3 regions of the Cupriavidus sp. HE11 genome follow, and region 1 is predicted to be linked to each of the others. Evidence: predicted binding sites of a transcription regulator. Region 1 holds the regulator's gene; each other region holds the start of a gene.

Region 1 (4,632 bases):
TGTCGTCGAAGATCGACTGCGAGGTGACGCCGGTGAGTTCCATGCGGGATGACTTTCTACGAGGGGGCGGGGTATGGCTTCAGCCGGCCAGCCAGGCCAGCCGGCGGATCGTCACGGATGCCATTCGGTCAGCAACTGGTGGACGGCTTCGGGCGTGGGCAGCGTGGCCAGGCCTTCGCGCATCTCGCGATCCGACAGCAATTGTGCGATTTCCGAGAGAATTTCGAGGTGCTGCTGCGTGGCCTGTTCGGGCACCAGCAGGAAAATCAATAGCGAGACCGGCTTGCCGTCGGGCGATTCGAACGGAATCGGTTCGGCCAGGCGCATGAAGCCGGCCAGCGGCTGCTTCAGGCCCTTGATGCGGCCGTGCGGAATGGCCACGCCGGCACCCAGGCCAGTCGAGCCAAGCGATTCGCGCGCGAAAAGGTTGTCCGTGACGGTGGCCCGGGCCACACCATGGTTGTTCTCGAACAGGAGCCCGGCTTGCTCGAAGACCCGCTTCTTGCTGGTGACGGTGACGTCGAGGTGGATGTTGCCGGGTGGCAGCAATTTGGCCAAACGATTCATGGGCGATGCACGAGAAGTCAGGTTGGCGATACGGCGCACAAATGCCGTCCCGCCGGATGGGGCAATTCAGGATATCGAGTGCTTGGTGGACGCACGCATTGGAGCGTCCGGCTCATTATAGAGCAGGGCTACAGCGCGCTTGTGCGCTGCAGCGCCGGCGCCGCGGGTGGTGCCGCGGTTGGCCGGCCGGATTGCCCACCCGGGTATTGCCGCCAGCGCCTGCATGATCTTCCGTCATGCGGTATGCCGTGCGGGTCACCGGGACCGTTCTGCCTGTCGTTATTGTATGGCGCAGCATACACCGAGCCGCGCAAGATGCGAACACCCCCGGTGAATCAAATGGTTTCTGCCGTGGCGCGAAGGTAACGGAGAGTTTCGGCCTGCCGGGAGCGTGCACCCATCAAAAAAGCCGCGCATCTGCGCGGCTTTGCTCTCTTCCTATCAGTCCTTTCGGGGGATGTTCAAGTCCACCTGGAGGGGCAGTTCACGGGTTGCCAGCCTATTGTTGCTGTAGTTGGGCTTCAGCCATCTGGTACTTGACCGCTTCCCGGTCATGGCCTTGCACGCGGTCCTTGTAGCGGATCACCTGCCGGTCGAGCTTGTCGACCAGACAGTCGATCGCGGCGTACAGGTCTTCATGGTGCGCTTCGACGAAGATGTCCTTGCCCTTGAGATGAAGATTGATTTCCGCGTACTGACGCTTGTCCTTTTCCTTGTGGTTGTCGACAGATAGCAGCACGCTCACGCCAATGACCTGATCGAAATGTCTGACAATTCGCTCCAGTTTCGTTTCCACATACTCACGCAGCGGCGGCGTGATGTCGAGGTGGTGTCCACTGATCTTGAAGTTCATAGCGCTTCTCCTTCTGAAAGAGCCGCACCAGGCAGGCGGTTGCGGCTCGGCTACAAAGACTTGCGGAGATTCACTGCGGGGATCTTCAGCGCTTCGCGGTATTTGGCCACCGTGCGGCGTGCGACCACAAAGCCCTGTTCGCCCAGCAATTCGGCGATGCGGCTGTCGGAAAGAGGATTCCTGGGGTCTTCGGCTCCTATCAGTTGCTTGATCAGCGCGCGGATCGCCGTGGATGAGGCCGCGCCGCCCGTCTCCGTGGAGACGTGGCTACCAAAGAAGTACTTCAACTCGAAAGTACCCATTGGCGTGGCCATGTATTTGTTCGTAGTCACCCGGGAAATGGTCGACTCATGTAAACCGAGTGTATCGGCTATTTCCCGCAAAACCAAGGGGCGCATTGCTATTTCGCCGTGCGAAAAGAAGTTCTTCTGACGCTCCACAATTGCCTGCGCCACACGCAGGATCGTGTCGAATCTCTGCTGAATGTTCTTGATGAGCCACCGGGCTTCCTGCAGCTTCTGCTGCAGGCCCGCCGCACCCGCTTCTCCTTTTGCACCGCGCAAAATCTGCGCGTACATGTCGTTGATGCGCAGGCGCGGCATGACGTCCGGATTCAGCTGTGCAATCCAGCTGCTGCCGCTCTTGCGCACGAACACGTCGGGCACCACGAAATCCGCTTCGGGGCGGCTGTACGCATGCCCCGGGTACGGTGCCAGCGAGCGGATCAGATCGTGCGCCGCCTTTAGTGCAATTTCGTCAACCTGCAGCGCTTTCTTGAGACGCGTGTAATCCCTTACGGCCAGCAGTTCAAGATGATGGTTGACGATGGACAGGGCCAGTTCGCGTTGCGGATGCTGCAGCCGCTTCAGTTGCAGGCTCAGGCACTCGGCGGCATTGCGCGCGCCCACGCCCGGCGGATCGAAGCTCTGCAGCAGCGTCAGCATGGCCTGCACTTCCTCGATCTCGAATTCCAGCTCTTCGGGCAGTTCGGTGCAGATTTCCTCGAGTGACGCACTCAGGTATCCGTCGTCGTCGAGCGATTCGATCAGAAAAATGGCCAGGCCCTTGTCGCGCGCCGAAATCTTCAGCGGCGTCAGCTGTTCCATCAGGTATTCGCGCAGCGTGGGGTCCGCATCGCGTAACTGCATCGGCGTCTTTTCGTCTTCGTCGTTCTGCGGACGGCGAGCGAAGTCGTCCAGGCTCCAGTCGCTGCCATAGTCTTCGCTCGCGGAATCGCTAAAACCTTCTTCGTCGCCGCCAGCCGCGTGCTCGGCGCGGTCGTCACCGTTGGCCTGCGGCTCGGCCGGGGCCGGCGCCGGGGCGCTCTGCAGGTTGACGGAGCCGTCCGCCGCCACGCGCAGCGGGCTTTCGATCCAGTCGTTCTCGCGTTCAAGCAGCGGGTTTTCCGTCAGCGCCTGTTCCACTTCCTGTTGCAGTTCGAGCGTGGAAAGCTGCAGCAGCCGGATGGACTGTTGCAGTTGCGGCGTCAGGGCCAGATGCTGGGAGAGGCGGAGCTGAAGCGAAGGTTTCATGCGACCTATTCTATGCGCATCTTTCCGTTGTTGGAACGGAATTTGCTACAACCTATCGCTTCGGCTTCCTGATCGGAAACGGCTTTGGAAAAACCGTTGGCAAGTGCGGTAGAAATGACCTGCCGATGACGTGCCGGATGGCCCGTCGGAAGAGCGGCCGCAAGGGCGGCCGGGGGCTTACATGCGGAAGTTTTCGCCCAGGTAGACGCGTCGCACCGACTCGTTGGCGATGATTTCCTCGGGCTGGCCGGCGGCCAGCACGGTGCCTTCGCTGATGATGTACGCGTGGTCGCAGATGCCCAGCGTTTCGCGCACATTGTGGTCGGTGATCAGCACGCCGATATTGCGCGCCTTCAGGAAGCTCACGATCCGCTGGATTTCGCCTACGGCGATCGGGTCCACGCCTGCAAACGGCTCGTCGAGCAGGATGAAGCGCGGCGACGACGCCAGCGCACGGGCGATTTCCACGCGGCGGCGCTCGCCGCCCGACAGCGACAGCGCGGGGTTGTTGCGCAGGTGGGCAATCTGCAGGTCGTCCAGCAGCGAATCCAGGCGGCGTTCGATCTCGGCCTTCGGCAGCGGCTTGCCGTTCTCCAGCTGCAGCTCCAGCACCGCGCGGATATTCTCTTCCACGTTGAGCTTGCGGAAGACCGACGCTTCCTGCGGCAGGTAGGACAGGCCCATGCGGGCGCGTTCGTGAATGGCCAGGCCGCTGATGTGCTCGTCGTCGAGGACGATGTCGCCCTCGTCCAGCGCCACCAGGCCCACGATCATGTAGAACGACGTGGTCTTGCCCGCGCCATTGGGGCCAAGCAGCCCCACCACCTCGCCGCTTTTCACATCGAGCGATACGTCCTTGACCACCGTGCGCGTGCCGTAGCGCTTCTTCAGGTGACGCACGACCAGTGTGCTGCTGTCGGTGCGGACGGCGGATGCGTTGGACGGGGCAGAGGCGGCGAGCGTGGCGGTATCGTTCATCAGGACTGGCTGGAGGTAAAACGTTAAGGCTTGGGCGCGGTGGACGGCTTCAGGTCCAGCGGCGCGCTGGACGCGGCCGGGGCGCTGGCGTCCGCGCGGGGCGACAGCACCGCGCGCACGCGGCCCGACGTATTGCCGGCCGTGGTGTTGGCGTCGCCACCGGTGGCGGTGTAATACTCGTTGCGGCTGTCGTAGGTAATTACCGCGCCACGGATTTCGTCGATGATCTTCGCGCCGACGCCGGACACGCGCGCCGCGCGGGCATGGCCGATCAGCTTGTTGATCTCGGACTTGCCGTCGTATTCGATGCGGTCGCCCCAGCCATCGATGTACTCGTCCACGCCATCCCGCTTCTGGCGGATATACGCCTGATGGCCGGGCTTGGCCGTGGCGATGGCGTACTGGTAGCCCTCGGGGTCGGTGCGCAATTCGGCCGCGTCGGACTTCAGCACCATCGTGCCCTTGGTCAGCACCACGTTGCCCGTGAGGGTGTAGATCTGCTTGACGTCATCGTAGCTGGCGTTGTCGGCCTCCAGCACCAGCGGCTTGCCCTGGTCGGCGCGTTCGGCAAAGGCCGGCGCGGCCAGCGTCAGGCCGAGAGCGGCGATGGCAGCCAGCAGGGCGGGCGCGAGGCGGCGACAGGGCGATGTCGTCAGGGATGCAGTCATGTTTGGCGAGTGGTGAGATAAAGACGGCGGCCAG
Region 2 (4,632 bases), on a different replicon from region 1:
AGAGCATCCGCACCAGCGCGGTGGTGGACGGCGACGATCTGGTGATCAACGGCGAGAAGCATTACATCAGCGGCGCGCCGTTTGCGGACTTTGCCATCGTGATGTGCGTGACCGATGCCACCACCACGCCGCCGTCGATCACGGCCGTGCTGGTCGACCTGGACCTGCCGGGCGTCACCGTCAGCACCGAGTACGTGCCGATGTCGGGCCAGCATATCGATGCCGATATCCGCTTCGAGAACGTGCGCGTGCCGCGCGCCAATATCTTTGGCGGCGAAGGGCGGGGTTTCAAGCTGGGCATGTCGCGCATCAACGTGAACCGGCTGCTGCATTGCCCGTCGATGCTGGGGCTGGCAACGCGTGCCTACGAGGCATCGGTGGCCTACGCGGGCCAGCGCCGCCAGTTTGGCGGGCCGATTGCGCGCTTCCAGGCCATCCAGCACATGCTGGCCGACATGGCGGCGGCACTGTGGGCCTGCGAGAGCATGATCGCCCAGACCGCGCTGCTGGCCGATGCCGGTGCCGACCTGCGCATGAAGGCGGCCGCGTGCAAGCTGTTCGTGTCGGAGCGCTGCTTCGAGGTGGCGGACAAAGCCGTGCAGATCCACGGCAACCTCGGTGTCACGCGCGGGCATCCGGTGGAGCAGACCTGGCGCAAGCTGCGCATGTTCCGCATCTTCACGGGCACCAGCGAGATCCAGCGCAATACGATTGCCAAGGCCATCCTGGACCCGGCCGAGGCCTGATTGCGCCACACGCGCGCCACACATCAGAAAAAAACACAGGAGACAACATGAATCGTCGTCAATGGCTGGCTACGGCAGGCGCCGCAGCCGGTGCCGCCGCACTGGGTGGCGTGATGAGCCGCGTGGCCGTGGCCGCCGCGCCGTATCCTTCGCGCCCGATCCGGCTGATCGTGCCGTTTATCGCGGGCACCGCACCCGATTCCATCGCCCGGACCATCTCGGCGGAACTGTCGCCGGTGCTGGGCCAGCCGCTGGTGGTGGAGAACATCGGCGGGGCTGGCGGCATCATCGGCGCCCGGGCGCTGAAGCGCGCCGAGCCCGATGGCTACACGCTGGGCATCCTTGCCAACCAGCACGTGATCAACGTCCATCTGTACAAGGATCAACCGTACGACGCCGCCCGCGACTTCACGGCGATCTCGGCGCTATCGGGCGGCCCCGTGGTGCTGGCCGTGCCAGCGTCGTCGCCGTTCAGGACGGCGCGGGAACTGATCGAGGCGATGAAGAAGAAGCCGGGTGCGCTGAACTACGGGTCGGGCGGCAAGGGCAGCGTCTCGCACCTGGCCGTGGAATCGCTGCTGCACCAGAATCATGTCGAGGCCGTGCATATCCCGTACAAGGGCGCCAGCGAAATCCTGACGTCGATGCTGAGCGGCCAGACGCAATTCGGCATGCCGGTGATGTCGACGGCGGCGCCGTTCCTGCGCAACGGCCAGATTCGCGCGCTGGCGGTGTCATCGGCTGCGCGGACCAGCTATTTCCCGAACGTGCCGACTTTGGCGGAATCGTTGCCGCCGGGGTTTGTGCTCGATAACTGGAGTGGCTTGTTTGCCCCGGCTGGCTTGCCGGCGCCAATGGCGAAACGGCTATTCGACGCGGTGGTCGCGCTGCAGAACAGCGGCAAGCTCGACGCGACGATGAAGGCGAATGCAGGGGAGCTTCGGAAGAGCGATTCGCCGGCGCAGTTCACGCAGATGGTGGCGGCTGACAATGCGCGGTACCGGAAGCTGATTGGGGAGATTGGGATGCGGGGGGAGGCGGGGTGAAGAGGCGGGGCTAGAAGTTGCGGCCCCTGAAATGAAAAAAACCCTGGGGAAAGTCCAGGGCTTTTCTTGAATGCTAGATGCCAATTACATTGGGCAGCTTGCCGGTGCAAACGAAGCGTTGAACGTGGCCGGAGCAGTCGTGATGGCGCAGCCCCAGCTACCGTTCGCATCGCGGGTCCACGTGATGGTAGCGCCAGCCACTGCGGCTTGTGCAGCACCGCCCAACACGCCACTAATGGTCGACGCATTGGCAGCCAGGGCCACAGTGGCGATACCGCCGAGGGCCGTGGCGTTGTCCGTGATCAGGTTCGAAGCGGTACGACCCATGTTGCAGTCGGTGGTGGCAGCAGGCGGCACATCCGGCGTAGTGATGACCGTGCGGCCTTCGTTCAGGCAGGTCTCGGCTGCCGTGCGCAGGGCCGACAGTTCACCGATCACTCGGCTAACTTGCGACTTGGCCACGTACGTCTGATATTGCGGAATCGCAATAGCAGCCAGGATACCGATGATCGCGACCACGATCATCAGTTCGATCAGCGTGAAACCCTTCTGGACCCGTTGGTGGATTCCCATCCGTGCTTTTTTCATGGAATTGACCCCTTTGAATTAATTGAGAACAGCAGTTGCTGTCGGGTGCATATAGAGCAACAGGCGTGCCAGGTCGTAATTCGGCTAGAAATCGCCGAAATGTGAGATTTCTTGTCACCTGTAACCAGATGTATCTGACAATTCCCGTCACCCCACTCTCGGAGGGTATGGCTCAAGAAGCACAAGGTGACGGTTTTTGTCAGGGAATGTGGCGCTTAATTCGCCCTTAATTCTGATATTAGCGCGGCTGAAACACGATCACGGCCATGCCGGCGACGGCAATTGTGACACCTGTCATATCCCAGACGCTGGGCCGGACGCCGTCGACCAGCCAGAGCCAGGCGATGGCCACTGCTATATAAATACCGCCGTAGGCGGCATAGACCCGGCCCGAGGCGTCGGGGTGCAAGGTAAGCAGCCACGCGAAGGCGGCCAGCGAGGCGGCGGCTGGGATCAATACCCATGCGCTGGCGTTCTGACGCAGCCAGAGGTAGGGCAGGTAGCATCCGAGGATTTCGGCCAGGGCGGTCAGGAAGTAGAGTCCGACGGTTTTCATGCTTGCTTCTGTGTAGTCGTTGATCAGGGCGTCTTACGCCACCGCCGCCTTTAGCGCCGCCACCAGCGGCATCACCAGCTCATTCTCTTCCGTCTCGCGCCGCCACATCACGCCCACGGGCGGCAAGTCCCAGCTCAGCGAGAACGGCAGCGCTGCCGCGTCGCCCAGTTCGATCAGCTCGGCGGCCACGGCGCGCGGCACGATGGTGATGGTGTCAGGCTGGCTGCGCAGCAGCGTGGCCATCGGTTTGATCGAATAGGTTTCGACGATGGGCAGCGGCGGTGCCACACCGGCCACCGCGAACATCGTATTGATCGTGCGGCGCACCGGCGTGTGTGGCGGAGGCAGGATCCAGTCGAGTTCCGCCAGCCGTTTCCAGTCAAGTTCGCCACGCGACAGGCGCGCCTTGGCCCGCGAAGGTACCACGAGCACGGGCTCTTCTCGATAGAGCGGTTGCTGCACGATATCTTCGCCTGCCAGGTAGAACGAGCGCGCGATCACGCAGTCCAGTTCGTGCTGGCGCAGCGCGCTGACCAGTTCGTCGGTGGTGCCTTCGCGCACCACCACCGAGATGCGCGGTTGCTGGTTGAGCCCATAGGCCAGCGCGGCGTCCAGCACTGCGCGGGCCGTGTAGGGAATCACGCCCAGCCGCAGCCGGCCCCGCCGGCCGGCCTCGATCACCGCCAGTTGCCGGCCCAGCGCCTCGGCGTCGGCCATCGTCATGCGCGCATGGCTCAGTACGGCGGCTCCGGTGGCCGTGGGCTCCAGCCCGTTGCGGGTGCGGGTGAACAGCGGCGTCATGAAAATGTCCTCAATCTCGCGCAGCGCCTTGGTCACGGCCGGCTGGGACAGGTTCATCTCCGCCGCTACACGCGATACCGAACGCTGGCGCTCCAGCGCCAGCAGCAGCGGCAAATGACGCAGGCGCAGGCGCGATACGATCTGATGCAGCAGCTTGTCGGTGGCAATCGGCATAAGGGAGGGACGTTGCGGTTGATGGGTATAACCAAACGGTAATACTACGATAAGTAATTCGATACTGGCAGTTATTCCATCTGCCTATACTCGAATCACAAGTCAAATGCATCAAAGAGGAGTCATTTCCCATGTTCACGACACGCCCCGAGATCGTCGGCACGTTCGGCGTCGCCGCATCCACCCACTGGCTTGCCACGCAGACGGCCATGGGCGTGCTGGAGCGCGGGGGCAATGCCTTCGATGCCGCGGTGGCGGCGGGTTTCGTGCTGCAGGTGGTGGAACCGCACCTGAACGGCCCCGGCGGCGAGGTGCCGATCCTGTTCTGGAGCGAGAAGGACCGCGCGGTGCGCTCGGTCTGTGGTCAGGGCCCGGCCCCCGCGCTGGCCGATCCCGAAGCGTTGCGCAAGCAGGGCATGGAACTGATGCCCGGCATCGGCCTGATGCCCGCCACGGTGCCTGGCGCGTTTGGCGCATGGCTGACCATGCTGCGCGACCAGGGCACATGGTCGCTGGCCGATGTGCTGGCGCCCGCCATTGGCTACGCGCGCAACGGCTTCCCGCTGGTGCCGCGCATCTCGCAGGCCATCCTGGCCGTGCAGCAGCTGTTCCGCGACGAATGGCACAGCTCGGCCGATACCTGGCTGCCCGATGGCAAGGTGCCGCGCCCCGGCGCGCTGCACACGCTGCCGGTGCTGGCCGACACTTACACGCGCATCGT
Region 3 (4,632 bases), on a different replicon from region 1:
CGGCGGCGAAGTTCGACATCAGCCCGGACCACGCCATGCCGATGGCTACGCCGGCCGCGGCGATCAGCGCCGCGAACGTGGTGGTCTGGATGCCGAAATAGCCGAGGATGCCGATCACCAGCACCACATTCAGTGTGACGGTGACAATCGATCCGACATAGCGCAGCAGGGTGGGGTCGACGCTTTGCTTGGACAGTGAGTTCTGCACCAGGCGCACCACGAAATGGATCAGCCAGCGGCCTACTACCCAGAATGCCAGCGCGGCCAGTATTTTCACGCCGAATATGGTGGCATAGCTGTAAATGACGTCGCGGATGCTTTGCAGCGAGGTGGTATCCATGAACATGCTCCTGTGATTTACGGGCAGGAAAAACCAGGGACAGCAAAACCGGAAGGTGCTGTCGATAATGTCAGGATCACAAGGCACGCCTGTGTCGGCGTTTACGGAATGGGCAAGGGCATTATTGGGCGCCCGCCAGCGAAAGTTCAAGTCAATCTTTTTTGCGCGCCAAGTAAAAACGGCCGGGTAAATGCCCGGCCGCTTTTTCACACATTGCTTTGCAAATCCGTGGGTTACCAGTTCGTTTCACGCTCCGGCGTGGCCGAGATCCGGTGCAGCGTCAGGTCGGCGCCGTTGAATTCCTCTTCCGGGTCCAGGCGGATGCCCACCAGCTTCTTCAGCGTGCCGTAGACCACCGTGCCACCGACCAGCGCGACCACGATACCCATCAGCGTGCCGGCCACCTGGGACACCAGCGATACGCCGCCCATGCCACCCAGCAGGTGGCTGCCGAAAATGCCCGCGGCAATGCCGCCCCAGGCACCGCAGAGGCCGTGCAGCGGCCAGACACCCAGCACATCGTCGATATGCCATTTGTTCTGGGCCAGCGTGAACATATGGACGAACAGCACGCCGGCCACGACACCGGTTACCAGCGCGCCCAGCGGATGCATGATGTCCGACCCGGCGCATACCGCCACCAGCCCGGCCAGCGGGCCGTTGTACGAGAAGCCCGGGTCGTTGCGGCCGGCCGCCCATGCCGCCAGCGTGCCGCCGACCATCGCCATCAGCGAGTTGATGGCTACCAGGCCACTGATCTTGTCGATGGTCTGCGCGCTCATGACATTGAAGCCGAACCAGCCCACTGCCAGCACCCAGGCGCCCAGCGCCAGGAACGGGATGTTCGACGGCGGATGCGCGCTGATGCGGCCATCCTTCTGGTAACGGCCACGGCGCGCGCCCAGCAGCAGCACGGCGGGCAGGGCGATCCAGCCGCCCACGGCATGCACCACCACCGAACCGGCGAAGTCGTGGAACGGCGCCCCGGTCACCGAGGCCAGCCAGTCCTGCACGCCCAGGCGGTTATTCCAGACGATGCCCTCGAAGAACGGATAGACAAAGCCCACCAGCACGAAAGTTGCCATCAGTTGCGGATTGAACCGCGAGCGCTCCGCGATGCCGCCCGAAATAATCGCCGGGATGGCCGCGGCAAACGTTGCCAGGAAGAAGAACTTCACCAGTTCGTGACCATTTTTTTCGGCCAGCGTCTCGGCGCCGGCAAAGAACTGCACCCCGTAGGCAATCGTGTAGCCGATGAAGAAGTAGGCGAGTGTCGACACTGCGAAATCGACCAGAATCTTTACCAGTGCATTGACCTGATTCTTCTTGCGAACCGTGCCAAGTTCCAGGAAGGCGAACCCGGCGTGCATTGCCAGCACCATGATCGCGCCCAGCAGGATGAACAAGGCATCCGTCCCTGTCTTCAGGTTGTCCATCGTTACCTCATGCTCAAAATGGGAGCACGGACAAGCAATTAGCGTTCCAGTTTTGGCCGCAAAACGGGGACTGCAGCGCCAAATCAGGGCGATACGCACACAACTGGCGATTGCTGCATCCGGGAAGCAGGTCCTGGGCGAACGGGCGCGGGGCGATTCCGGGGCATGCATGCGCCAAAACGACGCATACCGCAGGGCGGAATGGAACTCGAATGGTGCATGACGCGTTTATGCACCGAAATAGAGCGATGACGTCCGTTGCCACGAGTGTGGCAAATGGGGGTGTAAATTGCGTGTTTCAGTGGAGTATCGGCAACTTTCTGCTGGTTTCACAAAGTGCGTCGTCCGATACGTCCAGTCTCCGAAATGTGATGTGCCGATTCGGAAAACAGAGGGGTAAAAACCCCGCTAAGTCTTGTCAGAGAACGATTTCCGGCAGTTTTCGTTGCATCGGTGCCACTGGGGATTGCTCAAGCTGCAAAGGGCAGATTAGACTGCGCCGATCGGACTTTTGCCACTTGGGAAAAGTCCGGTGACGACGACCAAACAAGGGAAATCAGCCATGAATAAAGGTGAACTGGTATCGGCCATCGCCGCGGAAGCAGAACTCAGCAACGCCGCCGCCGAGCGCGCGCTGAACGCTGCGCTGGACAGTATCAAGAAGGCAGTCGCGAAGGGTGACTCGGTCACGCTGGTGGGTTTTGGCAGCTTCAGCTCGGGCAAGCGTGCTGCACGTACCGGTCGCAATCCGCGCACCGGCGAAACGATCAAGATCCCGGCCGCCAAGACGGTGAAGTTCTCGGCCGGCCAGGGTTTCAAGGACGCCGTGAACAAGAAGAAGTAAGCGCATCGCGTCCCAGGAAGTAAAGAAAGCGGCCTGCAGGGCCGCTTTTCTATTTTGTCCCGCGGATTATTCAGACTGTCTGGCGCCCGGCAGCGGAAAAACGCGCCGTCCGGTATGCCATGACGCGGCGCACCGGGTTACACTGCCCGCGCCTCAGGCTCGATTTCTGGATTTTCTGCGATGAATGATTTGTCCCACCAGCTGTCCATGACCGTGCTGATGACGCCGGACATGGCCAATTTCTCCGGCAATGTCCACGGCGGCACGATCCTCAAGTACCTGGATATGGTGGCCTACGCCTGCGCTAGCCGCTATGCCGGGCGTTATGTCGTGACGCTGTCGGTCGACCAGGTGGTGTTCCGCCAGCCGATCCACGTCGGGGAACTGGTGACGTTCCTGGCGGCGGTGAACTTCACGGGCCGCAGCTCGATGGAAATCGGCATCAAGGTGGTGACCGAGAACATTCGCAGCAAGGTGGTTCGCCATACCAACAGCTGCTATTTCACGATGGTGGCCGTGGACGACAACGGCACGCCGGCCGAAGTGCCGCCGCTGCAGCCGCGCGACGAAGTGGAGCGCCAGCGTTTCGAAGCCGCCAAGCAGCGCCGCGCGCTGCGCCAGGAAATGGAGCGCCGCCACGACGAGATCAAGGGGGCGACCACCGAATGACGCCCAGGCCGTTGCGCAATGTCGTGGCAGTCGGGCTGGCCTGTGGCTTGGCCACGCTGCTGGCCGCCGCCCATGCCGAGGAAATCGGTAGCGTTTCTACGAATTTCCGCGTGACGGGGTCGGACAAGGTCGTGATCGAGGCCTACGACGATCCGCAGGTCGAAGGCGTGACCTGCTACGTGTCGCGTGCCCGCACCGGCGGCATCAAGGGCACGTTCGGCATGGCCGAGGACCCGCCCGAGGCATCGATTGCCTGCCGCCAGGTGGGTACGATCGCGTTCAAGGGGCCGCTCAAGGCGCAGGAGGACGTGTTCTCGGAGCGCATGTCGATCCTGTTTAAGACGCTGCACGTGGTGCGCGCCGTCGATCGCAAGCGCAATACGCTGGTCTACCTGACCTATTCGGACCGGATTGTCAGCGGCAGCCCGCAGAACGCGGTAACGGCCGTCCCGGTGCCTGCCGGGACGCCGATTCCGGTGAAGTAACGGTCTCGCGGCGTCGCCAGGCTCGCGACGCCGCGCCTTCCTATTCGAACAGCTTGCGCAGGTTCGACTTCAGGACCTTGCCGTTCGGGTTGCGGGGCAGCATGTCGTCGCGGACGATGATTCGCACCGGCACCTTGAACGCGGCCAGCTGCTGGCGCACGAAATCCTGCAGCTCGGCTTCGGTGACCTGTGTGCCCGGCTTCAGGCTGACCACGGCGCCCGGTTCTTCGCCCAGCGTGCGGTGCGCAATGCCGACAACCGCCGCATCCATGACGGCCGGATGCGCATACAGCGCGCTTTCCACCTCGATGCAGTAGATGTTCTCGCCGCCGCGGATCAGCATGTCCTTCATGCGGTCGACGATGTAGAGGAAGCCTTCCTCGTCCAGCCGCGCCACGTCGCCGGTGTGCAGCCATCCGTCGACAAAGGTCTTTGCCGTGGCCTCGGGCTTGTTCCAGTAGCCGCGTACGACGTTGGCGCCGCGCACCATCAGTTCGCCGATCTCGCCGGTCGGCAGGGCATTGCCGAAGCCGTCGTCGATCTTCATTTCGCCGATGGGCAGCGTTGGCCCGCTGGCATCCGGCCGGTGGATGTACTCGTCGGCGCTGTGGCTCGTAAAGGTGGCGGATGTTTCCGTCATGCCCCAGCCGATGCCCGGCGCGGCGTTCGGAAACGCTTCCTTGATCCGGCGGACCAGTTCTGGCGACGCCGGCGCACCGCCGTAATGGACGTTTTCCAGCGACGTCAGGTCGAATTCGTCGCGCCTTGGATGCTCGATGATCTGCCAGGCGATGGTGGGCACGCCGCCGGCCGAGGTGCAGCGCTCGCGCTCGATCAGCTCCATCGCACGCAGCGTGT

What was found. Region 1 encodes sigma-54, which starts transcription at its own class of promoters, with help from an activator protein. Its sites were predicted from a motif close to TGGCANGNAANCTGCTTT; they were not measured.
Region 2: a site for sigma-54 is predicted at 2,434-2,451, ahead of ACOABP_RS21510 (pilin). Genes of this name have one in related genera too.
Region 3: a site for sigma-54 is predicted at 1,808-1,825, ahead of ACOABP_RS17920 (ammonium transporter). Genes of this name have one in related genera too.

What each region holds. Positions count from the first base shown of each region.
Region 1 is NZ_CP184464.1:2,292,103-2,296,734, forward strand. It holds gene hprK (HPr(Ser) kinase/phosphatase) at 1-43, opposite strand, end outside; gene ptsN (PTS IIA-like nitrogen regulatory protein PtsN) at 112-567, opposite strand; gene hpf (ribosome hibernation-promoting factor, HPF/YfiA family) at 1,067-1,420, opposite strand; gene ACOABP_RS10680 (RNA polymerase factor sigma-54) at 1,471-2,952, opposite strand; gene lptB (LPS export ABC transporter ATP-binding protein) at 3,130-3,930, opposite strand; gene lptA (lipopolysaccharide transport periplasmic protein LptA) at 3,954-4,598, opposite strand.
Region 2 is NZ_CP184465.1:915,404-920,035, reverse strand. It holds gene ACOABP_RS21520 (acyl-CoA dehydrogenase family protein) at 1-746, shown strand, start outside; gene ACOABP_RS21515 (tripartite tricarboxylate transporter substrate-binding protein) at 794-1,792, shown strand; gene ACOABP_RS21510 (pilin) at 1,877-2,380, opposite strand; gene ACOABP_RS21505 (YnfA family protein) at 2,619-2,936, opposite strand; gene ACOABP_RS21500 (LysR substrate-binding domain-containing protein) at 2,970-3,911, opposite strand; gene ACOABP_RS21495 (gamma-glutamyltransferase family protein) at 4,043-4,632, shown strand, end outside.
Region 3 is NZ_CP184465.1:103,403-108,034, forward strand. It holds gene ACOABP_RS17915 (mechanosensitive ion channel family protein) at 1-340, opposite strand, end outside; gene ACOABP_RS17920 (ammonium transporter) at 574-1,776, opposite strand; gene ACOABP_RS17925 (HU family DNA-binding protein) at 2,339-2,620, shown strand; gene ACOABP_RS17930 (acyl-CoA thioesterase) at 2,801-3,289, shown strand; gene ACOABP_RS17935 (CreA family protein) at 3,286-3,774, shown strand; gene ACOABP_RS17940 (class I adenylate-forming enzyme family protein) at 3,815-4,632, opposite strand, start outside.